2 regions of the Cryobacterium sp. PAMC25264 genome follow, and region 2 is predicted to be linked to the other one. Evidence: riboswitches for the same ligand, from Rfam matches in the RefSeq annotation. Region 2 holds a riboswitch; the other holds the start of a gene.
What was found. A riboswitch is a leader RNA that binds a small molecule or an ion and turns the genes downstream of it on or off. The one in region 2 is predicted to bind thiamine pyrophosphate.

Region 1: linked by a shared signal. The riboswitch ahead of KY500_RS14095 (Ykof family thiamine-binding protein) and the one ahead of KY500_RS08455 (ECF transporter S component) in region 2 are both predicted to bind thiamine pyrophosphate.

What each region holds. Positions count from the first base shown of each region.
Region 1 is NZ_CP080383.1:3,030,287-3,037,854, forward strand. Features, by position in the region: gene KY500_RS14055 (phosphoribosylaminoimidazolesuccinocarboxamide synthase) at 1-27, shown strand, start outside; gene KY500_RS14060 (TetR/AcrR family transcriptional regulator) at 151-852, opposite strand; gene kynA (tryptophan 2,3-dioxygenase) at 1,038-1,892, shown strand; gene KY500_RS14070 (amidohydrolase family protein) at 1,889-2,863, shown strand; gene KY500_RS14075 (kynureninase) at 3,021-4,187, shown strand; gene purS (phosphoribosylformylglycinamidine synthase subunit PurS) at 4,227-4,496, shown strand; gene purQ (phosphoribosylformylglycinamidine synthase subunit PurQ) at 4,496-5,194, shown strand; gene KY500_RS14090 (DUF3817 domain-containing protein) at 5,376-5,846, shown strand; TPP riboswitch at 5,933-6,042, shown strand; gene KY500_RS14095 (Ykof family thiamine-binding protein) at 6,076-6,720, shown strand; gene KY500_RS14100 (ECF transporter S component) at 6,906-7,553, shown strand; gene KY500_RS14105 (ABC transporter ATP-binding protein) at 7,546-7,568, shown strand, end outside.
Region 2 is NZ_CP080383.1:1,834,459-1,842,026, forward strand. Features, by position in the region: gene KY500_RS08440 (ATP-binding protein) at 1-469, opposite strand, end outside; gene KY500_RS08445 (energy-coupling factor transporter transmembrane protein EcfT) at 456-1,250, opposite strand; gene KY500_RS08450 (ABC transporter ATP-binding protein) at 1,247-2,887, opposite strand; gene KY500_RS08455 (ECF transporter S component) at 2,898-3,590, opposite strand; TPP riboswitch at 3,673-3,783, opposite strand; gene KY500_RS08460 (hypothetical protein) at 3,862-4,191, opposite strand; gene KY500_RS08465 (DNA polymerase IV) at 4,268-5,560, opposite strand; gene KY500_RS08470 (hypothetical protein) at 5,651-6,250, opposite strand; gene KY500_RS08475 (LLM class flavin-dependent oxidoreductase) at 6,282-7,310, opposite strand.

The sequences.
Region 1 (7,568 bases), 1.2 Mb from region 2:
CTGTTCGGGTTATTGGCCGCAGGGTAGCCGCAGCCGCAGCCGCAGCCGCAAAAAAGGAGATAGTCCTGAAAAAAGGACCGTTTCAGCTCTTGCGTCCTTTTTTGCGCACTTTGTCCTTTTTCCGGTGGCGACCGTGCTTGCGTAAGCGGGTCAGTGGGCCGCGCGGGAACCGCGGGCGGCGCGCGTGGCACGCCGGGTGAGTCCGTGCACGGTGGCCTGGAACTCCTTGACACTCAGGGGACGCCCGGGCAGCTTGGGCCGGGGCTTCTCCGGCATGCGCAGACCGTCGAGCACGAGGGAGAGCTGCCGGCGCCACTGGCCGGTGTAACCACCGCCGAGGGTGCCGAGGGATCCGATCATGGTGACCAGCACGGCCAGGTCCATCGAGTCGACGTCGGGGCGCAGGTCGCCGTCCTTCTTCGCCTGCGCCACCAGCGACGCGATGAAACCCTCGAACTCCACCGACGGCCGGGCCGTGGGATCGATGGTGGCCATCCGCTTGAGGATGGGCGGCAGCGACGGGTCGGCGACAAGCCATTCGGCGAGGCGCTCGGTGTAGAGCACCACCCCGGCCCACGCCGTGGCGGCCGCGGCGATCTCCTCGCGCACGGCGAACAGCTCGGCCAGAGCGATGTCGTAAAGCGCCCGCACCAGGTCGTCGCGGGTGGGGAAATTGCGGTACAGGGTGGCCACGCCCACGTCGGCGCGGCGGGCGATTTCCTCGAGTGAGGCGTCGACCCCATCTTCGGCGATGAGTCTGCGCGCCTCGTCAATGAGGCGTTCGCGGTTCTGCCTGGCGTCACGGCGCCGCGGCTGGGACGCGTCCTGCGGGGGCCGGGCAGAGGTAGTCATGGGCTTGATTCTAGATCCCCTTCCTCCGAGGCCTCGGAGGGACCCCTCCTCGCCGGTCAGGGCGGGCGGATGCCTCGCCACACCCTGGCGTGTCGGCCGCACACCTCGTGTTGCACCCTGCCGTGCCGAACAGACACAATTCAGGGACAGCCGCGGCGCGACGAGCTCCCGGCAGGAAGGACACTGTGTCAGTCGAGAACAACACCCGCGACTTCGAGGCGGAGATCGTCACCGATTTCCGGGAGCGGATGAGCTACGGCGGCTACCTCGACCTCGACACCCTGCTCGCGGCACAGAAGCCCGTGAGCACCCCGGAGCACCACGACGAGCTGCTCTTCATCATCCAGCACCAGACCACCGAGCTCTGGCTCAAGCTCGTGCTGCACGAGCTGCGCGCGGCCGCGGAGAATCTGCGCAACGACAGGCTACCGCCGGCGCTGAAGGGCATCGCCCGGGTCAAGCACATCCAGCGCACGCTCACCGAACAGTGGTCGGTGCTCGCGACGCTGACGCCCACCGAGTACGCCCAGTTCCGGGACTTCCTCGGCAGCTCCTCGGGCTTCCAGTCCTACCAGTACCGTGCGGTGGAGTTCGTGCTCGGCAACAAGCATCCGCGCATGCTCGAGCTGTTCGCCGCCGATGCCGCGGCCCACGCCCTGCTCACCGAGGTGTACGAGGCGCCGAGCATCTACGACGAGTTCCTGCGCTACCTGCACCGCCAGGGCTTCGACGTGCCGGCCACAGTACTCGACCGCGACGTCACCGAAGCCTGGGTGCTGCACCCCGAACTGGTGCATACCTTCCGTGGAATATACGAGAACCACACCGACAACTGGAACGTGTACGAGGCCTGCGAGGAACTCGTCGACCTCGAGGACAACTTCCAACTCTGGCGCTTCCGACACCTCAAGACCGTGCAGCGCATCATCGGCATGAAGCCCGGCACCGGCGGATCAAGCGGAGCCTCATTCCTGCAGAAGGCGCTCGAACTCACCTTCTTCCCCGAGCTGTTCGCCGTGCGCACCGAGGCGGGCCCGTGACGGTGCAGCTGCCCGGGTTCCTCGACGCCCACGTTCATCTGGCGTTGATCGACCCGGCCGGGCTGGCCGCCGGCGGCATCTCCCGGGTGCTCGACCTCGGCGGCTGGACGCCCGGCTCGGCCGGCGACGCCGGCCGCGCTGCCGACGCCGGGCCCGAGGCGCGCTTTGCCGGGCAGTTCCTCGGCGCCCCCGGCGGATACCCGAGCAGGCAGGCCTGGGCGCCCACGGGCAGCTCCTGCCCGGTCGTCGGCCCGGCCGACGCCGCCGCGGCCGTGGCCCGGCAGGCCGCCGCCGGCGCATCCGTGATCAAGGTCACCCTCAACTCCGCCGCCGGGCCGGTGCTCACCGCCGACACCCTCGCGGCGATCGTGGCCGCCGCGCACGAACGGATGCTGCCCGTCGCCGCCCACACCGAGGGCGCCGGCCAGGCATCCGCCGCGTTCGACGCCGGCGTCGACCTCCTCGCGCACACGCCGTTCAGCGAGGCCCTGCCGGAGAAGCTGCTCACCGCCATGGCCGGCCGGATGACCTGGATCAGCACCCTGGACATCCACGGCTGGGGCGACCCGACCAGTGCGTTCGAGGTGGCGAGCGACAACCTGGCCCGGTTCCACGCCGCGGGCGGCCGGGTGCTCTACGGCACCGACCTGGGCAACGGCCCGCTGCCGGTGGGGCTGAACCGGCGCGAGATCGAAGCGCTGCTGGCCTGCGGCCTCACACCCGACGAAGTGCTCGCCGCGCTCACGGCCGACTTCCCGAGCCGCACCCCGGCTCACCGCGCCGCCGGCCCGGACGCAACCGGGCACCGGGTTACCGTTATACCCGGCGGCCGCCCCACCGACCCGCACGAGCTAGCCGGATTCATCGACTGGCTGCTCGGCGCTCGCTCAGTGGCCGCTGGTTCAGTTCCCGCTCGCTCAGTGTCCACCCGCTCACTCGCCCGGCCCGACCTCGAGGACCACCACTCATGACCCAGCACGACAGCAGCGTGACCGAGGGCCTCGACGCCCATCTCGCCTTCGCCCGCCGGATGGACCGCATCGACGGCCTCGGACACTACCGCCGCCGGTTCGTGGGGCTCGACGACAGAGCGGCCGGCGTGGCCGGCGCATCCGCCCGGCGAACCCGGTGGCCTACCTCGACGGCAATTCCCTCGGCCGCCCCACCATCGCCAGCGTTGAGCGCATCACCGAGTTCCTCGGCAACGCCTGGGGAACCCGGCTGATTCGCGGCTGGGACGACGAATGGATGGAGCTGCCGCTCACCATCGGCGACGCCCTCGGCCGGGCTGCGCTCGGCGCCGCCCCCGGCCAGGTGTACATCGGCGACTCCACCACCGTCACCCTGTACAAGCTCGCCCGCGCGGCCGTGGACTCGTTGCCGGCCCGCAGCGAGATCGTGCTCGACACCGACAACTTCCCCACCGACCGCTACGTGCTGGCCGGCATCGCAGCCGAACGCGGCCTCACCCTGCGCTGGATCGAGTCGAGCACCACCGGCGGCGTCACCGTAGACCAGGTGCGCGCCGTCGTGGGCCCGCAGACCGCGCTCGTGGTGCTCAGCCACGTGGCCTATCGCTCCGGGTTCCTCGCCGACGTGCCCGCGATCACCGCCGCCGTGCACGAGGCCGGCGCGCTCGTGCTCTGGGACCTCTGCCACTCGGCCGGCTCCGTGCCGGTGAACCTCGACCTCGACGGCGTCGACCTGGCCGTCGGCTGCAGTTACAAGTACCTCAACGGCGGTCCAGGCGCCCCCGCGTACGGCTATGTGCGCGCCGAGCTGCAGCCCGATCTGTCCCAGCCGATCCAGGGGTGGATGGGCGCCGCCGACGTCTTCGCGATGGGGCCGGAGTACGTGCCGGCCACGGGCATCCGCCGCTTCATGAGCGGCACCCCGGCGATCGTGGGGATGCTCGCCATGCAGGACACCATCGCCATGATCGACGAGGTGGGCATCGATGCGGTGCGGGCCAAGTCGGTGGCGCTGACCGAGTTCGCGCTCGAGCTGGTGGATGCCTGGCTGGTGCCGCTCGGCGTCACCGTGGCCTCCCCCCGCGAACACACCCATCGCGGCGGCCACATCACCGTGGACCACCCGGCCATGCGCCAGGTCACCCGGATCCTCTGGGAGCACGACGTGATCCCCGACTTCCGCGCGCCGGAGGGCCTCCGCATCGGGCTGTCTCCGCTGAGCACGAGCTTCGTGGAGACCTACGAGGGCGTCGCGGCCGTGCGCGACGTGCTGCGCGGCATCCTGCTCGGCCAGGCCGGACTCGCCCCGGCTGCGGGCCTGTAGAATCGACGCATCCGCCCCCGACGTCTTACGGAGTGAGCCATGCCAACCATCGTCGTAGAAGTTATGCCCAAGGCAGAACTGCTCGATCCCCAGGGCAAGGCCGTCGCCGGCGCCCTCCGCCGCCTGGGCAAGACCGAGTTCACCGGCGTGCGCGTCGGCAAGCGATTCGAGCTCACCGTCGAGGGCCCCGCGGACGCCGCGCTCCTCGCCGAAGTGCAGGAGCTCGCCGACACCGTGCTCTCCAACTCCGTGATCGAGGATGTCACCGGCATCTTCGTGCTCGAAGCTGCCGCCGGGGAAACGCACTGATGCGCATCGGCGTCGTCACCTTCCCGGGGTCGCTCGACGACCGCGACGCCCAGCGCGCCATCCGCCTGGCCGGCGCCGACCCCGTTGCCCTCTGGCACGGCGAGCACGACCTGCACGGCGTAGACGCCATCGTGCTGCCCGGCGGCTTCAGCTACGGCGACTACCTGCGCTGCGGCGCCATCGCGAGCCTCTCGCCGATCATGGCCGAGGTCATCGACGCCGCCAACAAGGGGATGCCCGTGCTCGGCATCTGCAACGGCTTCCAAATGCTCACCGAGGCGCACCTGCTTCCGGGTGGGCTGATTCGCAACGAGGCCGGCGCGTTCATCTGCCGCGACCAGCGCCTGCGCATCGAGAACAACTCGACGGACTGGACGAACGGTTTCACCGACAAGCAGGAGATCACCATCCCGCTGAAGAACGGTGAGGGCGGCTTCATCGCCTCGACCGACACTCTGGCCCGCCTCGAGGGTGAGAATCGTGTCATCGCCCGCTACCTCGACGTGAATCCGAACGGTTCGCTCAACGACATCGCCGGTGTCACCAATGCCCGCGGCAATGTCGTGGGCCTGATGCCGCACCCCGAGCACGCCGTGGAGCCCGGCTTCGGCCCCGACACCGCTGTGGCCATGCGCAGCGGCGTCGACGGTCTCGCGTTCTTCACCTCGGTGATCGAGCGGGCGCTGGTCAACGCGTAGCAGGGTGCACGTTGGAAGGACTTCGGTCCCAAAATAGGACGATCCAAGCCATCGCATCCTTTTTTGACCACTTTGTCCTTTTTTGAGGGCGAGCGGGTTCCATCCTTCGACGGATGCTCCGCCCAGGCGGGCCTGACAGGCTGGAAGTTGACCTGCCCGCCGACCACGCCCAGGAGTTGCCGTGTCACCCCGTCTGCTGTACCGCATCCTCTCGATCGCCGAGGCGATCACCTGGACGATCCTGATCACCGCGATGCTGCTCAAGTACGTGTTCGCGCCGGGCGAGTTCGGCGACGGTGCCGTGCGGGTGGGCGGGTTTGTGCACGGGCTGGTGTTCCTGGCATACGGGATCACCGCGGTGCTCGTGGGCGTCAACCAGCACTGGCGACCCCGGCTGATGCTCCTCGCCGTGTCCACGGCCGTGGTGCCCTACGCCACGATCCCCTTCGACCGCTGGCTCGAGCGCCGCAACCTGCTGGGCGGCGGCTGGCGCCGGGAGGCCACGGACGACCCCCGCGACCACACCGTGGTGAGCCGGCTGCTCCGAGTCGGGCTCGCCCGGCCGGTGCTGCTGGCGTCCGTTCTGGTGGTCGGCCTGGTCGCCGTGTTCACGACACTGCTCGTGATGGGCCCGCCCGGCGGCGGCGCCTGACCTCGCCGCACTGGGTCACCGCTACCGCGTCCGTCGCTCAGCGGGGGCCCGCGCTGGACGCGCGAGCGTCGCGACCGTGTATGGTCGGTGCTGTACACGGGAGTCCGGTAAGCCGGGCTGAGAGGAAGCTTCCTAAGCTTCGACCGTTGAACCTGATCTGGATCATGCCAGCGCAGGGAGAACGCACTCAACACCATCCCGTGCCCTGTTCACCGACAGAAGGCGCGACATGCCACATCCCACCCCCACCCTGCCCGACCCGGCGCCGGCGGCTTTCACGCCGCTCGAATTCGGCGTGGGTGCCCGCATCACGCTCGCCGTGATGAGCGACCGCTACGCCGAGATCATCCTGGACGCCCTCCGGAGCACCGACACCGCCGGCCTCACCGTGGACACCGGTGTCGTGAGCACCTTCGTCGGCGGCGCCGAGGCCGACATCCTGCGCTACCTCACCGGCCTCATCGGCGCGGCCGCGCGGAGCGGCCACCATGTGACCGCCACCGTGCACTTCTCCCGCGGATGCCCCGGCGAGGTCGTCTGCGCCCTGCCCGGCGGCGCCGGGCCGCTGCGAAGCGAGATCCCCGCGGTGACTCCCGTGGGCATTGCCGCCGCGGGCGAGTGGGCGCTGTACCCGCTCGATGACGGCGGCCGCCCCGGAGTGCAGCCCGACCACATGCGCGACATCTATGCGGCGATCGACTTCGCCAAGGCGAACGGCAGCTTCGTCGCCTCCGAGCACTTCGTAACGCGCCTGCAGGGCGACCTTGCCACCGTGCTGCAGACGGCCGCGGCCGGCTGGATCCTCGTGGGGCAGAGCGTGCAGCACGTCACCAGTCACCTCACGCTGTCGATCAACAGCCCCTCCGCGCGCTGACCAGGCCCCCGCCGGGCGCCGTCTGACCTGGCGGCAGAGCACCCCGCGGACCTCACCCCTCGGCTCGGCACGTCGGGCTCCGCCTACCTGTTCGGCCACCGTGGCCGTTCCCGCACGCCTCCGTGTGCATTCCCCGGCCAGTTCCTGGCCGCCCTCGCTTTCCCTCTTTCATGAAGGACACCACCATGTCTGCTGCACCCACCACCACCACCACCACCACCCCCGCCGCCGCATCCACCCGCCCTATTCACCGCTTCACTCTCAAGGACCTCGTGCTGATCGTCGTGCTCGGGGTGGTCTTCGGCTTCCTGTACTGGGCACTCGTGCAGGCGTGGACCGGGCTGTCGATCCTGCTCGGACCGGCCGGCGACCTCGCACAGCACGTACTGCTGGGCGGTTGGCTGCTCGTGGCGCCCATCGCCGTGGCCATCGTGCGCACCCGGTTCGCCGGGGTGATCGCCGAGGTGATCGCCTCCGTCATCGAGGTCGTGTTCCTCGGTTCGGCCGTCGGGCCGATGCTCTTCGTCGCCGCCGCGATCCAGGGTGCCGGCAGCGAGCTGCCCTTCGCGCTGCGCCGGTATTCGTCGTTCGGCTGGGGCAGTTACGCGCTGTCCGGGCTGTTCGGTTCGGGATTCGTGTTCATCTTCTCCGCCTTCCGCTCCGGTTGGTTCGGCCAGGACCTGTTCTTCCTCCGGTTGGGCATCCAACTGGCCTCCGGCGTCATCCTGGGCGGTTTGCTCGCCAAGGTGATTGTGGACGCGCTGGCCAAGACGGGGGTGGTCGACAACTACGCCATCGGCCGCGCGCTGAATGCCGAGGCGGCGCGTGTCTGACACTGAGATGCCCAC
Region 2 (7,568 bases):
CCCGCACATCGCTCACGGACTCGTGGGCACGGGCCAGGGTGCCGCAACCCTCGACGATCAGCGGCCGGTCGGCGGGCACGGCGTGCCACTCGGCCGCAGCCTCTCTCCCCCAGTCGAACCGGCGCCACCGGGCCGGGGCCCCGTCGCGGCGGGGAACGAGGACCTGCGTGCGGATGTGCTCGATCGCCGCCTCCAGCCCGGCCCAGCCCGGATAGATGTCGTCGAGCCGCACCATGGTCGGCGCGACCGGTCCCGGCCAGGCTGTCACGAGGGCATCCGCGAGGGTGCTCTTTCCCGCCCCGCTCGGACCGTCGATGAGCACCACGGCCCGCCCACCCGCCCGGTGGCGGCCGAAGGCCCGCACCGCGTGAAGCACCGGGGCCAGTAGGGCGCCGCTACCCGTCGCATCGGCGGGCGCGCCGGAGCCGGGCGGCACCGCCACCGCAGCGCTCAGATCAGGCGAGGACAAAACGCCACGTTCCCGCCAGCACGGCCGCCGCGATCGCCGCGGCGGCGATGGCGAGGCCCAGGGCCACGACCACGACGTCACGGCGGCCGAAGACCGATTCCCGAGCCCAGCTGCGCGGTTCGTCACTGCCGAAGCCCCTGGCCTCCATGGCCGTGGCGAGTTTGCTGCCCCGGCGCACCGACAGCACCAGCAGGGCGAACGCCAAGCCGGCGAACCGGCGCGCCCGGCCGCGCAGTCCGCCGCCGTCGCCCACCCCTCTGGCCCGTCGGGCCAGGGCGAGCGAGTGCCAGTCGTCGATGAACATGCCCACGAGCCGCAGACCGGCCAGGGCACCGAGCACGAATCGGGCGGGCAGGCGTACTACCTGCGCCAAGCCGTCGGCGAGGTCGGTCGGGTCGGTCGTGGCGAGCAGCACAATGCCCGGGATGCCGATGGCCAGCACCCGCAGACCGATCGCGAGTCCGAGCGCCACCGACCCCTCGGTGATCGTGACGAGGCCGGCGCCCCAGAGCACCGCACCGGAATCCTGCCCGTAGAGGACCGTGGTGAGAATCCCGAAGGGAGCGGCGATCCAGACCGGGGCAGTGCGCAACCAGAATTGCCGGGCGTTCAGCCCGCACCAGGCCAGCAGCACGGCCTCCAGCAGCAGCGCCGTCGCCGCCGACACCCAGTCGATGGAGAGCATCAACGCACAGCTGATCAGGAGGGCCACGGCGAGTTTGGCGACCGGGTTCACCCGGGCGATGGCGCTGGGCCGGATCTCGGGGGTCATCATGCTCATGGCGCACCCGTCTCGGCCGCTGTCGTCGGCGTCGGAGCGGATGCGGGAACGATCGTGCCCGTCGAGATCGCGCCGGCCGATGCGGGGCCGGCTGCGGGCGCCATCACGAAGCGGGCATCCGCGAGGGCGTCGACGAAGTGATCGTCGTGGGTGACGGCGACCACGGCCGTGCCCGTGTCCAGGAGTTCGGCAAGCAGCCGCACCAGTTCCGACCAGGTGCGGGAGTCCTGCCCGAAGGTGGGTTCGTCCAGGATCAGGAGCCGGGGCCGTGTGGCCAGCACTGTCGCCACCGACAGCCGGCGCTTTTCGCCGCCGGACAGGGTGAAGGGGTTGGCCTCGGCGAGGTGCTCAAGGCGCAACCGGTCGAGGAGGCCGTCGACGCGGTCGGCCACGGCGACGTCGCCGAGGCCGAGGGCGCGCGGGCCGATGGCGAGTTCGTCCCGCACGGATCCGGCCAGGAACTGGTGCTCAGGATCCTGGAACACCGTGCCGATGCGTTCGAGGAGGTCACGGGAGCGCCACGAGTGCGGGTCGGCACCCGGGAGGCTTCCGCGCCGGGGTCCGCGTCCGGTTGCGCGCACTGGGCCGCCTGCGGCGACTGCCGTCAGGGCGGCCGTGGCGGTCAGCTGTCCCTCGGCCGGTGCCAGGAGCCCGGCGAGGGTCAACGCGAGCGTGGACTTTCCGGCACCGTTGGGCCCGGTGATCGCCGTCGCGGTGCCCGCCGTCACGTCGAGGTCGATCCCTTCGGCCACCACCACGGGCTGCCGGCGGGCAAAGGGCACCCGACCCACGGCGAGACCGACGGTGCTGAGGAGCACCTCGCCGGTGCGCTCGGGCAGCGGGCGCCGCCGGGGACGAGCGGGCGGGAAGCGCGGAATCCACACTCCCGCGGCCGCCAGCCGGGCGCCCTCCGCCGTGAGCACCGATGCGGTGGCCCCATCGGCCAAGATGCCGCCGGCCGGGTCGAGCACGATGATGCGGTCCACGATGTCCTGCCAGACCGCCACCCGGTGCTCGATCACGATGAGGGTCGCGCCCGAGGCCCGCACCGAACGGTGCACGGCATCGCGCACCTCCACGACGCCCTCGGGGTCGAGGTTCGCGGTCGGTTCGTCGAGCAGCACCAGGCCCGGTCGCATGGCGAGCACGCCGGCCAGGGCCAGCCGCTGTTTCTGGCCGCCGCTGAGCGCGCTGGTCGGATGCCGCAGGGGCAGGTCCAGCCCGACCTCGTCGAGGGCCTGGGTCACCCGCGGCCAGATCTCGGTCCTGGGCACACCCAGGTTCTCGCAGCCGAACGCGACATCGTCGCCGACGCGGGCCAGGACCACCTGCGAGTCGGGGTCCTGCAGCACGAGACCGACCCGGCCGCGCGCCTGACGCGGCCGGATCCCGTCGATGAGCAGCTCGCCGGTCTCGTCGCCGTCTTCGTCGTCACCGAGCACCCCGGCCAGGGCGTGCATCAGGGTGCTCTTCCCGGCCCCGCTGGGTCCGAGCACGAGGACCCGCTCGCCGGGGCGGATGTCGAGATCGAGTCCGGAGACCGCCGGGCGGCTGCGTCCGGCGTGCCGCCAGCCCCAGCCGGAGGCCGTGACCCTCGCGCCGGTCACGCGCTCATCCCGCGGCGTCGGAGCAGGCATCCGCCCACCCTCACCGCGTGGTCTGCGACGGGGTTTCGGTCTGCCGCAGAGTGCTCTGGCCAGACCCGTCCTGGTCCGGCAGGTTCTGGTCCCGCAGGTTCTGGTCCGGCAGGTTCTGGACCGGCAGGCCGACCCGGCTCGCCTCCCGACCGGCCGCGAACCGGCTGAGCGCGCCCGTGCGGGCCAATCCCCGCACGGCAAGCCAGGACAGCAGGCCCGCGAGCACGGTGCCAGACACGACGGCGGACACTATGTAGACGGCCTTGTAGCCGACGTCGAGGGCGGCATAACTCGTGAAGGTCGTGTCGAGCAGGCCGACCGCCACGCCGGCGCCGGCGCCGGCCAGCAGGGCCACGCCCAGCCGCCAGTTCGCGTAGAGGAAGAGCGCGAGGACGATCTCGGCCCCGAGGCCTTCGATGATGCCCCAGATCAGCGTCGAGAATCCCCACTGGGTTCCGATCAGCATGGAGACGACCGCTGCGACGACCTCGGTGTAGACGGCCGCTCCGGGTTTACGGATGATCAGTCCGCCGAGAACGCCGGCGAACAGCCAGCCGCCGGCGAGCAGTCCTTCCAGGCCGGGGGTGAAGGCGAGCAGGGCGCTGAGCGGCGACCAGGCCAGTCCCCACGCCCAGAAGATGACGCCGCTGGCGACGCCGATGACGCTGGCCACGACGATGTCCACGACGCGCCATTTCAGCACGCGAGGCGTGCGGGGTGTCGACGCGGTCAAACGGTTCGTTGATGCATGCACTGGTCGTGCCCTTTCCGTAGATGAATACAGGGCACGGGATTGAGAAGCCTCCCTGCGCTGGCATGATCCAGATCAGGTTCGACGGTCGAAGCTGAAGTAGCTTCCTCTCAGCCCGGTTCACCGGACTCCCGTGTTCGATTCGAGTATAGACCGGCTGCGGGTACGGCGAAGCGGCGGGAGGCGGTTTCCGCTCCCCCGCGCGGGGCGTGCTGGCCCTGGCTTAGCGCTTGAGCGCGCGGATGATGCGCGCGATGGCCTTGCCGCTCACCCACACGAAGGGGATGCCGACGGCGAGCAGGGAGATCACGTTCGGCTCGAACCGGGCGGCCCCGCCCGACTTCACGTAGGCACCGATCGGGATGGCCATGCCCCCGCCGCCGCCGCCCGCCGCGCCCTCGGCGTCGTCGCCCTCGCCGCCGCCGCCGAAGCCGTACTGCACGAGGGCGACGGGCACTATCGTGACGCCCTCGATCTGCACGGGGTCTCCGTAGGCGGACCGCACACCGATGTACCGAGCGTTTTCTGCGAGCTTCAAGGCGAGATTAGTAATACTGAAAGGCTACCCCCACTCCCCCGAACCGGTCAGGAGCAGGCCGCCGCGCCGGGCCGGATGTCACGGCCGCAGGTCACGGCCGGTGCTGATCCGGCCGACTCGCGGGTCCGGCATCCGGAGTACCGAACGGGTGCACGTCCCGTTTCGGCGCGCTGCCCCCGCCCAGTTGGGAGGCCGGGCGCACGATGCCCCGCCCGAAGCGCGCGGTGACGGTGTCGACGGCCAGTTCGGCCTCCCGCCAATCGTCGTCGTCGTCCCAGAGGCCGAGCCCGGACCCGTCGCCGTTGCCCAGCTGCTCGGCACGCACCCCGATAAGGCGCACCCGGATGCCCCGCGCGGCGAGCACATCGAAGCTCGCGGCGACCTCCTCGTAGATGCGCCGGCCCACGTTGGTGGGGTCGGCGAGGGTGCGGGAGCGGGTCACGGTGCTGAAGTCCGCGTACCGCAGCTTGAGCACCACGGTGCGCGCGACGAGACCGTTGCCGCGGAGCTTCGCAGCCACGGCGTCCGACTGCCGCAGCAGTTCGCTGCGCAACCGGGCGACATCCGTGACATCGTGTTCGAAGGTGACCTCGTGTCCGATGCTCTTCTCCTCGCGCTCCAGGTTGATCGAGCGGTGGTCGATGCCCCAGGACAGGTCGTGCAGCTTCTGCGCGCCGGCCACCCCCACTGCGCGTTCGAGCGTCTCGCGGGAGGCGTGGGCGATGTCGCGCACGTGGCGGAGCCCGAGCGCCAGCAGGGCCTGTTCGGTCGTGGCCCCGACGCCCCAGAGCGCTCCGACGGGCAACGGATGCAGGAACCCGATCGTGTCGTCGGCGGGGATCACCAGCAGGCCGTCGGGCTTGGCCCGGCCGGAGGCCAGTTTGGCCACGAACTTCGTGGAGGCGGCTCCCACCGAGCAGGTCAACCCGGTCTCGGCGAAGACCCGGGCGCGGATCTTCTGCGCGATCTCGGCGGGCGACCCGTGCAGGCGGCGGGCACCGGCGACGTCGAGGAAGGCCTCGTCGATACTGAGCGGCTCGACCAGCGGGGTCATGTCGGCGAAGATGCCCATCACCTGCCGGGACACCTCCGCGTATCTGCTCATATGCGGTTCGAGTACCACGGCGGCCGGGCAGCGGCGCAGAGCGATCGCCATGGGCATGGCCGAGTTGACGCCGTACTTGCGGGCCACATAGTTCGCCGCCGTCACCACCGAGCGACCGGAACGGTGACCCACGATGACGGGCAAGTGGGCGAGCTCGGGGTGGTCAAGCAGCTCGACGGAGGCGAAGAACGCATCCATGTCGATGTGCAGCATGGTGGCCGTGCTGTCATCGACGTCGATCCCCGTCGTCTGCCGGTCACTGCCGTCCTGCTTGCTCATGCAGCGCACCTTTCTGCCGCCCAGGCCGCGAGAGTTCGAAACTACATTCGATAATAACGGCTGCACGGCCGGACGGGGCCGAACGGGTGGTCAGAAGCCGAAGTCACCGCCGAAGTCACCGCCGCCGAAGTCGCCGAATCCCCCGGCGTCGCCGCCGGCGTCGGAACCCGGGTCGGCGGACGCGTCCTCGGATCCCGCATCGGCGGACGCATCCGCTTCGCCGCCCGCATCGGGAAGAAAGGTGCTGACCAGGGCCGAGCCCACGACGTACCCGGCCACAGTACCGAGCAGGGAGGCGCCGAGCATGCTGCCGAAGCCCGGGCCCTGGCGGCCGCCGGCCTGGTCGCCGCCGAAGGCGCGGTCCAGAGTGCCGGGCTGGCGCAGCTCGGCTCGGGTGGCGGACTTCGCCAGAGTGGCCGGTTCCGCGTTGGCAGGGCGTTCCCCCTCCATGGCGTTGTCCGTGAGCTGGCGGAAAAGCAGGTCACGTTGTTCGTCCGTGAGCTTGCTGAACGCCTCGGTGTGCACCTGTTCGATGGTCTCCGGCGGTGCGGTGCGCAGGAGGTACCGATAACGTTCCACCGCGATCTCATCCTCCGTGCGGCGAGGTGCTTCCGTGCTGCCCGGGGCTGAGCTGCGCCGGGGCTGTTCGGGCTCTTCGGGGCGGCCCCAGAGGCGATCGAGGAATCCCATGTGCGTTCTCCTTCTGTGCGGGTTCCCCAGCCTAGGCGTCGGCCGGGTCAGCGGACAGGACCGCGGACAGCGACTCCAGCGCATTCACAGGGTCGTCGCTGGCCGGGATCAGGACGACGCTCGTCGCCCCGGCCGCGTGAAGCTCGTCGATCCGGCGGCGCGCGGCCGCGGGGGTGCCGACGACGGCCAGCTGGTCGACCCAGGAGTCCGGCAGGGCACGGGCGAACTCGCCGCGGCTGGAGCTCGACGCCCGCAGGGCCGTGAACTCGGCCGCAAAGGGGAGCACTCGGATGTGGGGAGCCCAGTCCGCCTCTCCGATCCACTCGAGTGCCGCGCGCGCCGCGTCCCTGGCCCGCCCGGGGTCTTCGTCGACCGCGGCCACGTTGTAGGCGACCACGTGCCGTGCCGCTGGCGCCGGGGCGGGCGGGCGGATGCCGGGAAAGCCGAAAGCGGAGGGCTCGCCAGCGCGCCCGGCGTCGAGGGCGGCCAGGGCCTCTGCCAGGTACTCGGGGGTGACGGGTTCCGCCAGCACCACTCCGTCGGCGGCCCCGCCCGCCAGGGCGAGCGACTTGGGTCCGCGCACCCCGGCGAGGACTGGCGGAACGCTCGCCGGCGGCCTGGCCAGGCTCACAGCATCTGCCCGGGTGTACCGGCCGGACTCGGTCACGCTCGCGCCGCCCAGGAGGGCGCGCATCACATCGAGATTCTCGGCGAGCATGCCCAGGGGGCTGGCCGGCCAGATTCCGGCCTGTCTCATCCAGCCGGGCATGCCATGGCCCACGCCAACCCGCAGCCGGCCGGGGAAGAGTTCGGCCAGGGTCGAGACCTCCAGGGTCGCGAACACGGGGTTCCGAGCCGCGGCGGGCAGGATGCCGATGCCCACGACGATGGTGCTGGTGGCGGCGAGGATCACCGCCGCCTGGGCGATTCCGCCGCGGAAGAAGCAATCCTCGACGACCCAGATCTCGTCGAAACCGAGTTCCTCCGCGCGCCGGGCGAAGGACACGAAACTCGCGGCGGGCAGGTCGCGTGGCTGCATCACGGCAATGGCACCGGACATGGGTTCCTCTTTTCAAACGGAGACGGCGGCGCCGTTGCGGCGTTGCGTCACTCACGAATCTATTGCCCGGTCCGGGCGGCCAGGGTGCTGCACGCCGAATCGACGGAAAAAGTTTCTGACGTCGAGTGAGACGAATCCGCACCTCCCGGACATTCATAGCTAAGGGGATAACCGGTTCGGGGGAATTATGCAGCGGTACGGCTCGGAAGCCAGGGGAACAGAGCCACTCGGGGGAACACGATTCGGCGACGGTCAGTT